Linked DNA regions of Streptosporangium becharense. The protein of the gene in region 1 interacts with the protein of each later gene in a pairwise test. Links are inferred from orthologs where the notes say so. Each region holds a gene or a part of one and is shown in the gene's direction. Other genes may lie near its edges. The genes, in order: F4562_RS09135 and F4562_RS25375.

The links.
Region 2: the proteins of F4562_RS09135 (region 1) and F4562_RS25375 interact in binary tests that used the Escherichia coli proteins (3 or more experiments, as listed by UniProt). The link is inferred for Streptosporangium becharense from one-to-one orthologs.

What each region holds. Positions count from the first base shown.
Region 1 is NZ_JACHMP010000001.1:2,123,858-2,133,341, reverse strand. The notes cover bases 3,798-6,529. They hold F4562_RS09135 (helix-turn-helix domain-containing protein), read left to right. Parts: upstream 3,798-4,650; coding sequence 4,651-5,409; downstream 5,410-6,529. Other genes in these bases: rimO (30S ribosomal protein S12 methylthiotransferase RimO), read left to right, coding at 5,474-6,529; F4562_RS09140 (DNA translocase FtsK), read left to right, coding at 3,798-4,569. In the rest of the region: F4562_RS09150 (tautomerase family protein), read left to right, coding at 1-207; F4562_RS09145 (sodium:solute symporter family protein), read right to left, coding at 306-1,808; more of F4562_RS09140, read left to right, coding at 2,038-3,797; more of rimO, read left to right, coding at 6,530-6,886; pgsA (CDP-diacylglycerol--glycerol-3-phosphate 3-phosphatidyltransferase), read left to right, coding at 6,912-7,517; F4562_RS09120 (CinA family protein), read left to right, coding at 7,514-8,017; F4562_RS09115 (helix-turn-helix domain-containing protein), read left to right, coding at 8,225-8,572; F4562_RS09110 (Fpg/Nei family DNA glycosylase), read right to left, coding at 8,569-9,360; F4562_RS09105 (hypothetical protein), read right to left, coding at 9,367-9,484.
Region 2 is NZ_JACHMP010000001.1:5,768,373-5,778,048, forward strand. What follows is about bases 1,446-4,369. They hold F4562_RS25375 (rod shape-determining protein), read left to right. Parts: upstream 1,446-2,353; coding sequence 2,354-3,385; downstream 3,386-4,369. Other genes in these bases: F4562_RS25365 (hypothetical protein), read left to right, coding at 1,446-1,655; ndk (nucleoside-diphosphate kinase), read left to right, coding at 1,752-2,162; mreC (rod shape-determining protein MreC), read left to right, coding at 3,385-4,293; mreD (rod shape-determining protein MreD), read left to right, coding at 4,297-4,369. Also shown: more of F4562_RS25365, read left to right, coding at 1-1,445; more of mreD, read left to right, coding at 4,370-4,845; mrdA (penicillin-binding protein 2), read left to right, coding at 5,056-7,119; rod shape-determining protein RodA, read left to right, coding at 7,175-8,338; F4562_RS25400 (hypothetical protein), read left to right, coding at 8,469-8,693; F4562_RS25405 (NsdA family TPR-like regulatory protein), read left to right, coding at 8,797-9,676. UniProt on the Escherichia coli protein: Forms membrane-associated dynamic filaments that are essential for cell shape determination. Acts by regulating cell wall synthesis and cell elongation, and thus cell shape.

The sequences.
Region 1 (9,484 bases):
CACAATGATCCGGAGGTCGTCATGCCGAACATCACCGTCGAGCTGCTGTCGGGTCGGACCCTCGACCAGCGCCGCGAATTCGTGGCCGCGCTGACCGACGCGGCGGTGGACATCCTGAAGGCGCGCCGCGAGGCGGTGCGCATCGTCTTCACGGAGATCGAGAAGTCCGACGTCGCCAACGGTGGCGTCCTGGAGTCCGACAAGTAGTACGAGGCCGCCACGTCCGAGGCTCCCGGCGGGAGCGGACGTGGCGGCCTCGCGGCGGTCCTGCGGCAACGCCGTGGTGCCGCCATGGCGGCCCGGTGTCAGCCGCTCGCACCCGCCCGCTCCGGCGCGGTGTCGGCGTCGGTGTCCAGGGAGTCGACCAACGCGTCGCGATCGGCGCGGTTCTCCGGCTTCAGCAGCCCGATCGCCACGTAGAGGACCAGTGACGTCACCAGCGGCACGCCGACCACCATCGCGGTGTCCTTGGCCTCGACGATCCACTTCACGTACGCCCAGACGCCCAGGCCCGCGGCCCAGGAGACGATCGCCGCGGTCGGGCCGCTCCGCCGGAACCACGGCAGCATGCCCAGCATCAGCGGGATCGAGATCGGTCCCATCGTCGCCGCGACCAGGTCGACCACGATCTTCAGTACGACGCCCTGACCCTCGGTCGAGATGGCGATCACCATGCTGATCAGTACGAAGACGAACGTGGTCACCCGGGCGAAGGTCAGTTCGGCCCGGGCGGACAGTTCGCGCACCCGGCGGACGATCACCGGGGCGATGTCCCGGGTGATGACCGAGGAGATCACGTTGGCGTCGGAGGCGACCATGGCCATGGTGTGCGAGAAGAAGCCCGCCAGCACCAGGCCGATCACACCCGGCGGCAGCAGGGTCTGCGCCAGCCGTACATAGGCCTCTTCGGCGTTGGCCAGGCCGGGCACGATGAGCGGCGCGGCGAACATCGGGATGAACAGGATCAGCGGCCAGATGAGCCACAGCGCGCTCGACAGCAGCGCCGAGCGCTTGGCCTCCGAGCCCGAGGAGGCGGCCATGTAGCGCTGGGCGAGGTTCCACATTCCGCCGTTGTACTCGAAGGTCTTGATGAAGAGCAGGGCGAGGAAGAACGTCGTCGTGTAGGGCCCGTTGAAGGGGTCGCCGTGCCCTTCGGGAAGCTTGTCCCACATCGTCCACAGGGTGGCGACGCCGTCCAGGTGCGCCATGATCGCGATGAACATGGCGACGCCCGCGACACCCTGGATGACGAACTGCCCGAAGTCGGTGAGCACGTCCGCCCACAGGCCCCCGGCCGTGATGTAGATCAGCGTGACGGCTCCGGTGACCAGGATTCCCCACCGGATCGGGATCCCCGCGAAGCCCCGGAGCAGGATCGCGATCGCCACCCACTTGGCCGCGATGTCCACCACCTTCAGCAGCGCGCCGCTGTAGGCCAGCACCTGCTGGGTCGGCAGGTTGTAACGCCTGGCGAGGTACTCCAGGGGGGAGACCACGCCGTGCTTCGACCGGAGCCGGTTCCACCGGGCCGCCCAGAGGAAGGCCCCGACACCGACGCCGAGGCCGATGGTCAGCGCCCACCAGACGTACATGGCCAGCCCGTACTGGTAGGCGACGGCCGCGAACGCCACGAACATGATCGCGCTGTAACCCGACATGTGGTGGGAGATGCCGGATAACCACCAGGGGATGCGGCCGCCGGCGGTGAAGAAGTCGACCACATTCTTGATGCGGCTCTTCGACCACACGCCGATGGCGACCATGACAAGGAAGTACGCCCCAAGGACGAGCCAGTCGAGTGCGGACATGTGTCTCCTCCCAACGCTCTGTTGGTGAGGAGGTTCTATTACATGGAACGCAATGTCAATACATAGAATGGAATGCGCTTTCCTTGGGGGCCATTGGGGGATTTAAGGGTTTTGTCGGTTTTGCTGGAGTATCGCCATTAATGTGATGCTGATCACGGTAGGGAGGAGAGCGTCGCCGTTCCGGCGTGCCTCCCTGCGATTCACCACCCGTCTCGTTAGCCTCGTTAACATGGCCACCCGTACGTCTAAAGGCGCCTCAGGCAAGCCCTCCGGCAGAGGGCCCGCCGGCCGGCCCGGGTCCCCCTCGGCCCGCACGTCGCCCGCCCGGCGGGCCTCCACCGCGCGGCCGAAGGCCGCAGCCTCGGCCCGCAGGCCCGCCCCGGCGCGGCCCGATCCGATCGGCTGGGTCCTCATCATGATCGGCAAGCTGTTCATGGGGGTCTGGATGCTCCTCGCCGGGGGCATCGGCAGCGCGGCGCGGGCCCTGGGGCAGAACGCCCGCGAGCTCGACCCCGCGCACCGTCGCGACGGCCTCGGCCTCGCCGTGTTCGCCGGGGCGATCGTGCTGGCGGCCATGACCTGGCGGCAGAGCACCGGCACGGTCTCCGGTGTGGTCAACGCCGTCATGCGCGGTGTCTTCGGGTCGCTGACCTGGCTGGTCCCGATTCTGCTGGCCCTGCTGGCCTGGCGACTGCTGCGCCATCCGGACCAGAACGCCGACACCGGCCGGATGATGATCGGCTGGTCCGCCCTCGCCGTCGGCGTGCTCGGTGTCGTGCACGTCGTCCACAACACGCCGTACCCGTCGGGTGGCCCCTCGGACGGCATGGACAAGGTCTCGGCGGCGGGGGGGATGATCGGCTTCGTCGTCTCGGCGCCGCCGGCCAGCATCCTGCCCGCCTTCGTCACCATCCCGCTGCTACTGATCCTCTCCGGCTTCGGGGTGCTGGTGATCACCGCGACGCCGGTGCACCGGATCCCCGAACGGCTGGCGGAGATCCGGCACATGCTCTTCAACCGCGAGGCGCCGGCGCGGCCGCGCACCCCCAGGAAGCGGCCCGTCACGCGCAAGAAGCCGGCGGCCGACGGCTCCGAGCCGGGCGACACCGTCAAGCCGTACGACACCCCCGTGGTCGCCGGGTCGCAGGAGGACAAGCTCGCCGACCACGCGCCGGAGATCGTTCCCGGCCTGGTCACGGAGGAGGAGCCGCAGGCCGCCATGCCCGTGCCGGCCGAGCCGCCCGTGCCCACCCCGGCACCGCGCAAGGTCGAGCAGCTCGTGCTGTCACCGCAGGCCGGGCCCTACACCCTGCCCGACGCCCAGCTGCTGCGTCCCGGCAGCGCCCCCAAGCCGCAGACGAAGGCCAACACGGTCGTCGTCAACGCCCTCACCAGCGTGCTGGAGCAGTTCGCCATCGACGCCCAGGTGATCGGCTTCACCCGGGGACCGACGGTCACGCGCTACGAGATCGAGCTCGGCCCCGCGGTCAAGGTCGAGAAGGTCACCGCGCTCACCAAGAACATCGCCTACGCCGTCAAGTCCGCCGACGTCCGGATCCTGTCCCCCATCCCCGGCAAGTCGGCGATCGGCGTCGAGATCCCCAACACCGACAAGGATCTCGTCTCGCTGGGCGACATCCTGCGTTCCCAGGTCGCCCAGGCCGACCACCACCCGATGATCGTCGGGCTGGGCAAGGACGTCGAGGGACGCACGATCGTGGCCAACCTCGCCAAGATGCCGCACCTGCTCATCGCGGGCGCCACCGGTGCCGGAAAGTCGGTCTGCGTCAACGGTCTGATCTCCTCGATCCTGATGCGCGCCACACCGGACGAGGTGCGGATGGTCCTGGTCGACCCCAAGCGGGTCGAGCTGAGCGTGTACGAGGGCATCCCGCACCTCATCACGCCGATCATCACCAACCCCAAGAAGGCCGCCGAGGCCCTGGAATGGGTCGTCGGGGAGATGGACCGCCGCTACGACGACCTGGCCGCCAGCGGCTTCCGGCACGTCGACGACTTCAACAAGGCGGTGCGCTCGGGCAAGCTCGTGCCGCCCCCCGGCAGCGAACGGGTCTACCAGCCCTACCCCTACCTGCTGGTGATCGTCGACGAGCTCGCCGACCTGATGATGGTCGCCCCCCGCGACGTGGAAGACTCCATCGTCCGCATCACCCAGCTCGCCCGCGCCGCCGGGATCCACCTGGTCATCGCCACCCAGCGGCCCAGCGTGGACGTCGTCACCGGCCTGATCAAGGCCAACGTCCCCTCGCGGCTGGCGTTCGCCACCTCGTCGCTGTCCGACTCCCGGGTCATCCTCGACCAGCCGGGCGCCGAGAAGCTCGTCGGGCAGGGTGACGCGCTCTTCCTGCCGATGGGCGCCAGCAAGCCCATGCGCCTGCAGAACGCCTTCATCTCCGAGAAGGAGATCACCGAGATCGTCGCGCACTGCAAGGCCCAGATGGCGGCCGAGTACCGCGACGACGTCGCCGCCGTGTCGACCGCCAAGAAGGAGATCGACGAGGAGATCGGCGACGACCTCGACCTGCTCGTCCAGGCGGCCGAGCTGATCGTCACCACCCAGTTCGGCTCCACCTCGATGCTCCAGCGCAAGCTCCGGGTGGGCTTCGCCAAGGCGGGACGCCTGATGGACCTGCTGGAGAGCCGGAACGTGGTCGGCCCGAGCGAGGGGTCCAAGGCCAGGGAGGTCCTGGTCAAGCCCGACGAGCTTGCGGGGCTTCTGGCCGACTTGAGAGGAGAATGACGATCCCACTGCGCACTCTCCGCCCGATTACTGATTGAATGGGAGTCGCTACGCAACGTCGGGGGCTGGGGGGCGTGCGCTATGGACATAGGCGGCGATCTGGCGGAGGCGCGACGGTCGATGGGGCTGACCGTCGGGCAGTTGAGCGCGCGGACGCGCATCCGCGAGGTGATCATTCAGGCGATCGAGCGGAACGACTTCTCCGCCTGCGGCGGCGATTTCTACGCCCGCGGGCACATCCGCAACATCGCCAGGGTCGTCGGGCTCGATCCCGAGGCCCTGGTGCACCGTTACGACGAGGAGCACGGGGGCGTGCCGCTGCCGGTCCGCGCCGCGAGCATCTTCCAGGCCGACACGCCCATCAGGATCCGCGAGCGCCGCTCGCCCAACTGGACCATGGCCATGGCGGTCGCGCTGGTCATCGTCGTCGTGTTCGGCGTGGTCCGGACGATGGGCGGCGACGGCGACACGCCGACCGCCGACGTCGTCCCGGTGCCTCCGGCCGCGCCGTCGGCTCCGGCCGGTTCGGCGCCCGACTCCCCGCGCCGGACGACGCCGCTGGCCAAGAGCAAGCGCAGCGACGTGGTCGTCCTGAAGGTCCGGGCGGAGCGGTCCTCGTGGGTGGAAGCCGAGGACGCGAACGGACGCAGGCTCTTCGCCGGAGTCCTCGGAGCGGGCAAGACCACCGTCCTGCGGGCCAGGAAGATGAAAGTCACCTTCGCCGACGGAGGAGCGGTGACCCTGCAGATGAACGGCAAGAACATCGGTGCCCCCGGGCGTCCCGGGCAGGTGGTCAACCGCTCCTACGCGGTCTCCGCGGCCAAGGAGGGCCGGCGCTGAGGTCGCTCGAATAGGGGGGAGGTGCACCGGGTAGTGGCCAACTCCCGATACCGTAGTCATCACCATGTCATCCCGCCGAACCGCATCGCTGATCACACTTGGCTGCGCACGTAACGAGGTCGACTCCGAGGAGCTCGCCGCCCGTCTTGAGGCTGCCGGTTGGCAGCTGGGCGACGACGATCCCGACGTCATCGTCGTCAACACGTGCGGCTTCATCGACTCCGCGAAGAAGGACTCCATCGACACGCTGCTCGCCGCAGCCGACTCGGGCACCAAGGTGGTCGCCGCGGGCTGCATGGCCGAGCGGTACGGAGACCAGCTGGCCGACGCGCTGCCGGAGGCGGCGGCCGTCATCTCCTTCGACGACTACACCGAGATCGGCGCGCGTCTCGACGACGTGCTGGCGGGCAGGCCGCTCGTGCCGCACAGCCCCCGCGACCGCCGGACCCTGCTGCCCATCTCGCCGGTCGAGCGGGCCGCCGCGGCCCCCAAGGCCAGCATCCCGGGCCACGGGGAGCTGCCGGAGGGAGTGGCCCCGGCCAGCGGTCCCCGGCCGCTCCGCAAGCGCCTGGGCACCGGTCCGGTGGCCTCGCTGAAGCTGGCCTCCGGCTGCGACCGCCGCTGCACCTTCTGCGCGATTCCGGCCTTCCGCGGCGCGTACGTCTCGCGAGCCCCCGAAGAACTGCTCGCCGAGGCCGCCTGGCTGGCCGGGGAGGGCGTCAAGGAGCTCGTGCTCGTCAGCGAGAACTCCACCTCCTACGGCAAGGACCTGGGCGACCTGCGGGCGCTGGAGAAGCTGCTGCCCGCCCTCGCCGCGACCGAGGGCATCGAACGGGTGCGCGTCAGCTACCTCCAGCCCGCCGAGCTCCGCCCCGGGCTGCTGGAGGCGATCGCCGCGACCGAGGGCGTCGCCCCGTACTTCGACCTGTCCTTCCAGCACGCCAGCGGTTCGGTGCTGCGCCGGATGCGCCGCTTCGGCGATCCCCGCCGCTTCCTGGAGCTTTTGGGTTCCATCCGTGCCCTGGCCCCCGAGGCGGGCGTGCGCTCCAACTTCATCGTGGGGTTCCCCGGCGAGACCGAGGAGGAGTTCGCCGAGCTGACCGACTTCCTGCAGGAGGCCAGGCTCGACGTGGTCGGCGTCTTCGGCTACTCCGACGAGGAGGGCACCGAGGCGGCCTCCCTGCCGGGCAAGCTCGACCAGGAGACCGTCGACGCCCGGGTGGCCGCGCTCACCGAGCTGGTCGAGGAGCTGATGGCCCAGCGGGCCGAGGAGCGGATCGGCACCGAGATCGACGTCCTCATCGAGGAGGATCTGGGAGACGGCGGCTACGAGGGCCGTGCCGCCCACCAGGGGCCGGAGGTCGACGGTTGCGTAACGGTCCAGGGCATCGGCCTGGTCACCGGCCAGATCGTCCGCGCCGTCGTGGTCGACTCCGAGGGGGTCGACCTGATCGCGCGCATCAAGGCCGCACCGTGAGCGCGCCGCCGGGGCGGGAGATCGTATGACCGATACGCCAGACACCGGCACCGGTCCGACCACGGCATCCACGCGCCCCAAGGTGAGCACCTGGAACATCGCCAACGTCGTGACGGTGATACGTCTGGCGATGGTTCCTTTCTTCGCGGTCTGCCTTTTCGTGCCGGGCTCCGGCTGGCGGGTGACCGCGTTGGTGGTCTTCCTGGTGGCCTCGCTCACCGACCTGCTCGACGGCGAGCTGGCCCGCCGCTACGGCCTGATCACCGACTTCGGGAAGATCGCCGACCCGATCGCCGACAAGGCCCTGATCGGTGCCGCTCTGATCGGCTTCTCGGTGCTGGGGGAACTGCCCTGGTGGGTCACCGCCGTGATCCTCGGCCGGGAGCTGGGCGTCACCGCACTGCGGTTCGCGGTCATCCGGCACGGGGTCATCCCGGCCAGCTACGGCGGGAAGGTCAAGACCGTCCTGCAGATCGCCGCGATCGTCTCCTACATCTGGCCGGGAGTGCCCGGCCCGATCCGCTGGGTCATCATGGGGGCGGCCGTGGTGGTGACCGTCGGCACCGGCCTCGACTATGTGATCCGGGCGGTCAAGTTGCGGCAGGTCGCGAAGCGGGCGCGGGCACGATGAGCCACCGGCTTCTCCAGGCCACCCAGGTGCTCTCGCTCCTCGTCCGCCGGGGCGAGACGGTGGCGGTGGCCGAGTCGTTGACCGCGGGGTTGATCGGCGCCGCGCTCACCGGCCCTTCGGGGGCCTCGGCGGCCTTCCGGGGCGGGGTCCTGTCCTACGCCACGGAGCTCAAGCACCGGCTCCTGCACGTCCCGGCCGACCTGCTCGACCGGGAGGGCGCCGTCCACCCGGAGGTCGCCGCGGCCATGGCCGTCGGTGTCCGCCGTCTCGCCGATGCCACATACGGCCTGGCCGCGACGGGTGTCGCCGGGCCTGACCCGCAGGACGGCAAACCGGTGGGTACCGTCCATCTGGCCGTTAGCGGTCCGGGCGGGCGGGTATGGCACCGGGACCTGCGCCTTGCGGGGTCCCGTGAGGAGATCCGCGAGCAGACGGTGAATGAGGCCATAGACCTGTTGAGAGGTGTGCTTGAGGCGAACTTGGGGGAACATTCCGGGTGATTACCGCGTTACGTCCCCAGCGAACATGCTCACCATGGTCTGCCGCGGTGTCGGTGGATACAGGTACGGTGGAACTGTGAGTGAGGTAAAGGTCAAGTGATGATGACGGCGAGGAGTATGTACCAAGGGTCGCGTTCGAAGAACGGGCGGCACGAACCGATCGCGCGGAATGTCGTGAAGACGCCCGCGCCCGGGAGGGAGCGACAGATGGTCCTGCTGCGTCAGCTGCTGGGTGACGTTCTCCGGCGGCTGAGGGTGCGCCAGAGTCGCACCTTGCGTGAGGTTTCCACGCTGGCCAGGGTTTCCCTGGGTTACTTGTCCGAGGTGGAGCGGGGCCAGAAAGAGGCCTCGTCGGAGCTGCTCGCGTCGATCTGCAACGCCTTGGGCGTGCCGCTCTCGCAGGTGCTTCGTGAGGTTTCCGACCAGTTCGCGTTGGCAGAGCTCCAGCACGCGCCGGTGCTGGCCGGCGACGTTCCCGAGCGGGAGCGCCTGCCGATCCCCGAGACCGTGCCGGATTCCGTCTTCCCCGAGGTCAACGACATGGTGGCCGCCTAGCCCGCCGGTTCCTCCGGTTGGCAGTGACGGCACCAGACGATCAGCCGCTCCTGCGGCTGTGCTCCTATCTCACCACGACTGATGCGGTGCCCGCAGCGCAGGCAAGGCCGTCCGGCCCTGCCATATACCCACATGCCCCGTCCCGGGCGAAGGTCGCCGGTGGTAGTCCTGTCCGGGCGCTCCTTGTTCGCGTCCATCAGCCGCCGCGCCAGTGACACGATCGCTCCCAGATCTCCGATCGTCCCCACCCGCCGCCATGGCGACATCCCGGCGAGGAAAAGTATCTCGGCCCGGTAGATGGCGCCGATTCCCGCCAGATTGCGCTGGTCCAGCAGCGCGACCCCGATGCTGGTCTCCGGCTGCCGTGCCAGCCTCCGCACGGCCTCGGCCTCATCCCAGTCCGCTCCCAGCAGGTCGGGCCCGAGATGCCCGACCAGCCGCTCCTCGGAGTCCGTCGCGACCAGGTCGACCATGCCCAGCCGGATCCCCACCGCCTGCCACCGCGAGTTGGCCAGCACCAGGCGGATCACATCGCCCCGGGGCAGCGTGCGACCCGCCGGTGAGATCTGCCAGCTTCCTTCCATCCGCAGGTGCGTGTGGACCGTCAGGCCACCCTCGACCCGGGTGAGCAGGTGCTTTCCCCGGGAGACGGTCGTCAGGACGGTCCGGCCGGTCAGGTCGGCCGTGGCATGGCGCGGTACGCGGAAGTCGGAACGGGTCAGGACACGCCCGTCGAGCGCCTGGCCGAGCCGCCGGGCGGTGCGGTAGACGACGTCACCCTCGGGCATGACCCGTCACCGCCGCCGGGCGCGGAGGGCGGCGGCATGCCGGGCGCCCGCCGCGGTGACCGTGCCGGCCCCGATCGCCTGACCCGCCGCGCCGGCCGGGGCCACCGCGGTCACGAGGACCGTC
Region 2 (9,676 bases), 3.6 Mb from region 1 along the record:
TCCGCGTTCTCCGAGCCGCCCCGCTGCCCGACGTCGTCCTCGGACTGCTCGTCGCGATCGCGTTGCCACTGGCGATCGTCGCCATTCCCAACACCATCTCCGTGGTGGCCGCCCTCCTGCCGCCCGGCGTCTCGCAGATCGAGATGATCCGGGCCCATGGTCTGGCGCTTCCCGTGATGGTCCTGACCGTGCCCGCCGCCGCCGTGGCGGTGCGCCGGACGAGGCCCGCGTTCCTCGTGGTCGCCGGGCTGGCCCTGATCGCGGCAGCCGACGCCGCCGGGGGGTACGCGGCCTCCACGTTCGCGGTGGGGTGCCTGCGGGCGCTGCACGGGGTGGGTGCGGGCCTGCTGGTCCCGGCCACCCTCATGATGGCCTGGGGGCGTTCTCCGGCCCTCAGAGCGGTGTGGGCGGCCACGCTGGCGGTGAGCCTGGTGGCCGCCCAGGCGCTCGCCCTGGGGCCGCTCGACGAGGTGAGCTCCTGGCGGGTCTCCCTCCAGCCGTACCCGATGCTGACCGGTGTGGCGCTCGTGCTGGCCGCGCTCCATCTCGTGTTCTGGCTGGAGAAGGGTGAGGACCCCGTCCGGGGTCCGGCGCCGGTTCCGGGGGAGCAGCGGCGTTCCCTGCTGGTGATCGTGCCCGCCGCGGGTGTCGCCGCCCTCGCGGTGGGAGGCACGTTCGACTGGTCGGCGACCCTGGTGGTCCGCGCGGCACTGGTGTCACTGCTGGCCCTGCTGGGGCTGGCCACCTTGGGCGCCCCGGGAGGAGCCGCCGGCCGCGCGTCCGCGTACGCGATGTCCGCGGTGGGGGTGGTGCTCCTGCCCACCTGTGCCCAGGTCACCTATGTCGAGCTCGGCGGGCTCGGCGGCCCCGGCCTGTCGGGGCTGTGGCCGGCTTTCGTGATCGCGGGGGTGGCGGGTCTGGTCGCCGCAGTGCTGGCCGGTCGGTTGCGTGACGCCGCCGTCCCCGGCCTCGCGGCGGGCGGTCTGGTGGCCGTGATGGCCGGCCTGTGCGCGGTCCGGTTGTTCCTGCCGACCCCCGGCGGGCCGATTCTGATCCTGCCGTTCGTGCTGCTCACCGTGGGGGCTGCGGTGGCGCTCACCGCCGCGCTGCGTCTGCACGGGGCGGTCTCGGCGCTTTTCGCCCTGTCGTTGTTCTTTCCCGCGGTGCTCGTGGGCTTCCTGCTGGGCAGCGGTGTCCAGGTCCCCCGCCTGAGGGAGGCGACGACTCCGCAGGCCCTGGTCGACGGGTTCGTGGACGCACTGCATCTGTGGGCGCTGATCGGAGGTGGCCTGGTGCTTCTGGTCATCGTGCTCGGGGCGGTCTTCGCCCGTCTCCTGCCCGGCACCTCGGCGGACACGGGCACCGAGGGCCTGCCGGGCACCTCGGACGTGCCGGGTACCCGTGAGGCGACCGGGGCGAAGGATCCGGTGCGCGGGAGGGATGCGGCCGTACCGGTCGTACCGGGTGCCGCCGCCGAGGCGACACCGCCCGGGGACGGCGGGGACACCCGCCCGCGTCCCGTGCCGGACCCGGCAGGGGAACCCGCGCGGGAGCCCGGTCCGGACCAGGAGAAGACCGCGGTCCCGCCCGTGGTGGTGCCGCCGCCCACTCCCTCACCGGAGGACGACCCGGCGAACGGCTCCACCCTTCCGTGACGTGACCTCGCCGACCATGGGGAACCTCGCGAAGGGCGGTAAACTTCGCGCGTTCACCGCAGTCCGCGACCTATCCCTGTTCAAAGGAGAACTCCAGTGTCCGAGCGCACCCTTGTCCTGATCAAGCCCGACGGCGTCGCGCGTGGTCTCATCGGTGACGTCATCGCCCGCGTCGAGCGCAAGGGCCTGAAGGTCGTGGCGTTGGAGCTGCGCACCCTGGACGTCGAGACGGCCAAGGCGCACTACGCCGAGCACTCCGAGCGGCCGTTCTTCGGGGAGCTGGTGGAGTTCATCACCTCCGGCCCGCTGGTCGCGCTGGTGCTCGAGGGCCCCCGCGCCGTCGAGGCCTTCCGCGCGCTCGCCGGTCTCACCGACCCGGTGAAGTCCGCTCCCGGCACCATCCGCGGCGACCACGCCCTGGAGATCGGCGCGAACGTCGTCCACGGCTCCGACTCCCCCGAGTCCGCCGCCAGGGAGATCAAGATCTTCTTCCCGGACCGCTTCTAAACTCCCGGATATTCCGGCTTCGCGGACCCCGTCGTCCTGTGGGACGGCGGGGTCCGGTGCGTTCCGCCTGACCCAAGATTTTGCTGGGGTAGGGCTGCTCATTGCGCTTAAGGGTGGGTGCGCCACGTTACGATTCGAGTGCGTTCCGTAGTTTTCGCCGACGACCCGACGGAAGGGGGGCAGCCTTCCTCATGGGCGGTAATCTTGCTTTTCTCGGCCGTGACATGGCAGTCGACCTCGGCACCGCGAACACGCTGGTCTATGTGAGAGGCCGCGGCATCGTGCTCAACGAGCCTTCCGTCGTTGCGATCAACACCACGACGGGGAAGATCGTGGCCGTGGGCATCGAGGCCAAACGGATGATCGGTCGCACGCCCGGCAACATCGTGGCCATCCGGCCGCTCAAGGACGGTGTGATCGCCGACTTCGACGTGACCGAGCGCATGCTGCGCTATTTCATCCAGCGGGTGCACAGACGTCGTCACTTCGCCAAGCCGCGCATCATCATCGCGGTGCCGAGCGGGATCACCGGGGTCGAGCAGCGCGCGGTCAAGGAGGCCGGCTACCAGGCGGGAGCCCGCCGGGTCTACATCATCGAGGAGCCGATGGCCGCCGCGATCGGTGCCGGTCTGCCCGTGCACGAGCCGACCGGCAACATGGTGGTCGACGTCGGCGGTGGCACCACCGAGGTCGCGATCATCTCGATGGGCGGCGTGGTCACCAGCCAGTCGATCAGGGTGGGCGGCGACGAGCTCGACCACGCGATCATCACCTTCGCCAAGAAGGAGTACTCCCTCATGCTCGGCGAACGGACCGCCGAGGAGGTCAAGATGGCGATCGGTTCCGCCTGCCTGCTGCCCGAGGAGAGTCACGCCGAGATCCGGGGTCGCGACCTGGTCAGCGGGCTGCCGAAGACGGTCGTCGTGTCCGCCGGAGAGATCCGCAAGGCCATCGAGGAGCCGCTGAACGCGATCGTCGACGCGGTCAAGACCACACTCGACAAGTGCCCGCCCGAGCTGTCCGGAGACCTGATGGACCGGGGGATCGCGCTCACCGGTGGCGGAGCGCTGCTGAAGGGGATGGACGAGCGGCTCAAGGACGAGACGGGCATGCCCATCCATCTCGTCGACAACGCGCTCGACTCCGTCGCGCTCGGCTCGGGCAAGTGCGTCGAGGACTTCGACGCTCTCCAGCAGGTTCTCGTCCCCGAACCACGTCACTGATGAAGGACACCCGCCGGTCACGGATCAACCTGGGGTTGCTGCTCGCAGCCGCGTTGATCCTGGTGACCGTCGATCATCGTGCCGGGGCCGGCTCCCCGCTGGGCCCGCTCCGGGGAGTCGGCAGCGAGCTGTTCGGGGCTGTGGAGAACGCGGGAGCCGGGATCGCCCGGCCGGTCGGCGAGTTCTTCGAGACGATGGCCGGAGCACCCGCCGCCCGGCGGCGGGTCGAGGAGTTGCGTGCCGAGAACCAGCGGCTCAAGCGTGACCTGGCGGCGCGGAACCTCGATCGCAGGCGCTCGGAGGAACTGCGCAGACTGCTGGGTACGGCGGGAGCCGGTGGATACACGGTCGTGACCGCCCAGGTGATCGCCCGGCGGGGCACGCTCGGATTCGAGGAGGCCGTCGAGCTCGACGTGGGCCGTGCCGACGGGGTGCGTCCGGAGATGACCGTGCTGAACGCCGACGGGCTGGTCGGCCGGGTGATCCAGGCGGGTTCGGAGACCTCGACCGTGCTCCTGCTCAGCGACCCCGCCTCGGCCGCCGGAGCCCGGCTGGAGAGCAGCAACGAGATCGGCGTGGTGCACGGCGTGGGGGAGAACGGTCGCCTGATCCGTTTCCGGTTGCTCGACTCGACCGCGCCGATCACCCCCGGCCACCGGATCGTGAGCTTCGGCTCCCAGCGTGGGGTTCCGTACGTGGCGGGGGTGCCGATCGGGGTGATCGAGCGGGTGGAGGCCACACCGGGGGAGCTGACCCGTATCGCCTACGCACGGCCGTACGCCGACCTCACCGCGCTCGACGTGGTCGGTGTGGTGATGCGGGCACCCCGGCGTGAGCCGCGCGGCCCGGTGATCCCCCCGGAGCCGCGAGAGCCGAAGAAACCCTCCGTGGCGCGAGAGGGGACCTGACGGATGGTACGGGGCGTGCTGTTCGTGGCGATGCTCCTGATCGTCATGGTCGTCCAGGTGACGGTCGTCAACCTGCTGCCGTTACCCGGGGAGGCCGTGCCGGATCTGGTCCTGCTCGCGGTGGTGGGTTACGCGCTGGCCCGGGGCGCCACGGCGGGGGCCGTCATGGGGTTCACCGTGGGGCTCGTCAGTGACGTGCTGCCGCCGGTGGCCCACCTGCTCGGGCAGAACGCGTTCCTGCTGTGTCTCGTCGGTTTCATCGCAGGGCGGGCGGTCGAGAAGTATCCGGGGGCCGGGCCGGTCGCGGCGTTGGGGTGCGCGGCCGCGGGCCCGGTGATCGCGGTGGCGGCCGGTGCCCTGCTCAACGATGTACGGGTCGACCTGGCCACGCTCACCACGGTGTTGCCGCAGGCGGTGTTCTACAACCTGCTGGCCGCACCGCCCGTGGTGTGGGCGGCGCGCAGGGTCGTCCGGGGGCCGGAGACGACGTGGTCGGTCCACCGGTCGTCGCGCTATCCGGCGCGGGGTCGTGTGGAGTGGGGTGCATGGTGAGGAAACCATCAGGCGCCCGGTGAGGAGACCGCCGGGTGCCTGGTGGAGAACACCGGGCCCGGTGAGGGGGGTGCCGGGCGTGTGGTGAGGGGTTCGCCCGGTGGGCGGCGGCTGTCTCACCGGGTGGGGCGGCTGGGCCGCGGGACGTGGGTGGGGGCTCCGCGGGCGTGGCGGTCAGGGGGCGGGCGTGACGCGTGAGGAGGAACGGGCATGATCCGGATGCGGGGGCGACTGGTCGTGCTGCAGGTGCTGGTCGTGTCGTTGATGACGCTGCTCGCCGCGCGGCTCTGGCAGGTGCAGGTGGTGCGCGGCGCGGAGTACGTGGCGGCCGCGACCGAGACGCGAACCCGCGATGTGGTCGTTCCGGCGGTGCGCGGGCAGATCCTCGACTCCGCCGGGCGTCCGCTGGTGCGCAACCGGACCACGTTGGTCGTCTCGGTCGACCGTACGCGCCTGAACCGGATGGAGGGCAACGGCAGGACGGTGCTCGACCGGCTGGCCAAGGTGCTCGGCCGCCGTACCGCCGAGTTGCGCGAGCGGATCAGGGCATGCGGGCCGGGTGTGGCCCGGCCGTGCTGGCCCGGTTCGCCCTACCAGCCGATCCCGATCGACGACGACGTCACCACCCGTGAGGCCCTGCAGATCCTGGAGCGCCAGGAGGAGTTCCCCGGGGTGACGGCCGAGGTCCAGGCCGTACGGGAGTATCCGGGCGACAGCGCGGGCGCGCAGGCGCTGGGTTACCTGCAACCGATCACGCAGGAGGAGCTGGAGCGGCGCGACGGCCTCCGGGCGGCGTTCTCCGGGGTGGACCTGGTCGGCCGGGACGGCCTGGAGTCGGTGTACGACGTGCCGCTGCGCGGGACACCGGGGATGCGGCGGGTGCAGGTCGACCGGCTCGGCAAGGTCATCGGGGTGGAGCGGCAGGTGCCCCCGGTTCCCGGTGACACGCTCATCACCAGCATCGACGCCAAGGTGCAGGCCGCGGCGGAGAAGGCGCTGGCCGAGGCCATGAAGAGCGCTCCCAGGGCCGACGGCGCGGCGGCGGTGGTGCTGGACGCGAGGACCAGCCGGGTCATCGCGCTGGCCAGCGCGCCGACGTATGACCCGGCGGTCTGGACCGGGGGGATCTCCGAGACGCAGTACCAGCGTCTGCTGTCCGACAAGGCGGGCAGGCCGCTGGTGTCGCGGGCCATCAAGGGGGAGTTCGCACCCGGCTCGACCTTCAAGGTGTCGTCGGTGGCGGCGATGCTGCGCGACGGGTACCCGTTGCACGGCAAGTACTCCTGCCCGGGGTCGTTCATGGTGGGCGACCGGCCGTTCAACAACTTCCGCGGCATCGGGCTGGGCACGCTCACCCTGCACACGGCGCTGGTGAAGTCCTGCGACACGATCTTCTATCGGGCGGCCTACGAGCAGTGGTTGCGCGATGGCGGGTTGCACCCCAAGGGGAGGACGAAGGAACCGATGGCGGCCATGGCGCGGGCCTTCGGGTTCGGCAGGCCGACGGGCATCGACCTGCCGGGCGAGTCTCCCGGGCGGATCCCCGACCGCGCCTGGAAGAAACAGTTGTGGTCGGTCACCAAGGACGAGAACTGCAGGCGGGCCAGGACGGGCTATCCCGAGGCGGCCAGGAGCAGCCCGAGCAGGGCCGCCTTCCTCAAGCGGCTGGCGTACGAGAACTGCCTGGAGGGCTACCAGTGGCGGCCGGGTGACGCGGCCAACTTCTCCATCGGGCAGGGGGACGTGCTGGTGACGCCGTTGCAGCTGGCGGCGGCCTACGCCGCGCTGGTCGGTGACGGCAGGCTGCGCAGCCCCCGGGTGGGGTGGGCACTGGTGCGTCCCGACGGCACCAAGGTCAAGGAGATCGAGGTACCGGTGGTGGGCAGGCTGCCGCTGTCGGCCGGTGAGCGGGCCTACATCAAGGGGGCGTTGAGCGAGGTGGCCTCCGACGGCACCGCGGCGGGTGCGTTCTCCGGGTTCCCCATGGACGAGGTCAAGATCGGCGGCAAGACCGGGACCGCCGAGGTCTACGGCAAGGCCGACACCTCGTGGTTCGCCTCGTTCGCCCCGACGGACAAGCCGCGGTTCGTGATCGTGGCCATGGTGTCCCAGGGCGGGATGGGCGGTCAGACCGCGGCTCCCGCGGTGCGGAAGATCTACGAGGCCATCTTCGGCTTCGCACCCGACGGGAAACGGACCGCCCCCCTCCTACCCGGCGGACGCCCGGCCGCCGAACCTCCGATGATCGAGCGGGACGGGACGGTGGCCCGATGACGACGGTGTGCCGTAGGGCCGCGGGCGCGTCTTCGCGGGGCCGCGGGAGAACGTCATGAGCCGGGTGGCGGCCGTGCCACCGAAGACGTCGTCCGCGGGCAGGGCGGTGACGGTGCTGTCGGCGGTCGGCCGGATGGACGGCGTCATGCTGGTCGCGGTGGCCGCGCTGGCCGTGATCGGCACCCTGCTGGTGTGGTCGTCGACGCGGACGTGGGCGGCCGGCTCGACCGGGCTGGTCAAGAAGCACATCCTCCTTCTCATGATCGGATCCATGCTGGGCGGGGTCGTGGCGATGGTGAACCATCGGGCGTTGCGGGCGTACGCGCCCGTGGTGTACGGCCTCACCCTGGTCGGCCTGCTCCTGGTGATCACGCCGCTCGGTACGACGGTGAACGGCGCCCACTCGTGGATCATGCTGGGCGGCGGCTTCGGCCTCCAGCCGTCGGAGTTCGCCAAGGTCGGCCTGGTGCTGATGCTCGCGATGCTGCTGGCCAAGCCCGCCGAGGGCACCGACCGGCCGCGCGGTGCCGACGTCGGGATCGCGCTGGTGATATCCGCCGTCACCATGGGGCTGGTGATGCTCCAGCCCGACCTGGGCACCACGATGGTCATCGGAGTGATCACGGCCGGGGCGATCGTCATCGCCGGGGTCCGCAAACGCTGGATCGCCGGCCTCTTCCTCGCCGTGGTCGGCGGCGCGGTGACGGTGTGGTTCATGGACGTGCTGGAGCCGTACCAGATCGCCCGGTTCACCGCCTTCCTGAACCCGGCGAGCGACCCGCGCGGCGTCGGTTACAACAGCACCCAGTCGCTGATCGCGATCGGGTCGGGACAGGTGTTCGGCAAGGGACTGTTCGAGGGCGGCCAGACCACCGGCCGGTTCGTGCCCGAACAGCACACCGACTTCATCTTCACGGTCGTGGGGGAGGAGTTCGGTTTCCTGGGCTCGGTCACCGTGGTGGCCCTGCTCGGCACGGTCCTGGTGCGGGGGGTGCGGATCGCCCGTGAGTGCGGTGACCGGTTCGGCACGCTGGTGGCCGGGGTCATCGTGTGCTGGCTGGCCTTCCAGACGTTCGTCAACATCGGGATGACGATCGGGATCATGCCGATCACCGGCCTTCCGCTGCCGTTCGTCTCCTACGGGGGCACGGCCACGTTCGCCCACATGATCGCCATTGGACTGCTGCAGGCCGTCCACATGCGCGAAGAGCACTTCTGAGCGGCGGTGTGGGACGCGGGTGGCGACATGAGAGCGGTCCGCATGTCACGGGCCCGGATTCTCACTGGCGTCGTGCCCGCGGAGCGAACACTCTGGGAACGAAGCCGGAACTCGCGATGACGGAGGAACCGTGATCTCTGAGCTCGCCGAGAGGCAACGCGCGCTCGAACTGCTGCGGACCGCGTTCCCCGACTACCGGATCGTGTTCAGCAAGGGCCGGTGGGCGGCGGTGTCGGCGGGCAGCCCACCGGTGGTGTGGTTCGCCAAGACGCCGAGCAGCCTGTGCGGGCAGCTCTTCCAAGCGCAGCTCCGCAACGGCGGAACGGTGGTGCCCTTCGGCGGTGGCCGTTCATGAGGCCGTCCCGCTTCGGGCCCGGCGGCGGGTTCTCACCTCCCCCCGCCCCGGGGTGGCGCACTAACGTGACGGGGTCCCCGGCCACCGGCGTTCCGGAGAGCAGATGACCCAGATCTCACGCGGGGGAGACCGCGCGACGCTCGCCTGTGCGACGATCATCCGCAACCGCACTCTGGCCGCCCTCCCGGGCCCGCCGTCCGTGGCTGTCATCCAGCAGATGGTGGACGAGATCCACGCCTGCTGCCCCCGGCAGACCCGCTTCAAGTGCTACCGGCTCGCGCACGGGTGGACGGTGGAGGAGGCCATCGAGCGCTTCCACGCCATGTGCGATCGCGAGGGCGTCAGGCGGCGCGGCCTGAGCGAGCGCTCCTGGCGGGAGTGGGAGGCGGGAGCGCGGCCCGACCGCGACTACACGGACCTGCTGTGCCGGCTCTTCCAGACCGGTCCGGTGCAGCTCGGTTTCGCCAACGACTACACCCCCGAGGAGCTGCGTGTGGTGCCGTCCGCGCCTCCCGCCCTTGACCTGATCATGGTCGCGGCCGACGAGGCGGGCGCGCACGCCGAGCAGGCGGAGGCCAGCGAGCTGGGCACGGGTGCGCTGGAGCGGCTGCGCACCCAGGTGATCTGGGTCGGCCGGCGCTATGTCTCCGAGGCGCCGCTGCCGTTGTTCGTGGAGATGCGCGAGCTGCAGGAACGCACCCGCAGGGCACTGGACAAGCGTGTCCACCCCGGTCAGGCGCGGGAGCTGTACTTCCTCAGCGGAGCCCTGTGCGGGCTGATGGCCAATGTCAGCATGGACATGGACCGCCGTGTCCCCGCCGACACGCTCGCGCGGGCCGCGTGGACGTACGGCAAGATCGCCGGGCACCCGGCGCTGATGGGGTGGGCACGCGGCATGCAGGCGTCGGTGGCGCTGTGGGACCGCCGCCACGGTGACGCGGCGCGTTACGCCGAGGAGGGCCTGACCTGCGTGCGCGAGGGGT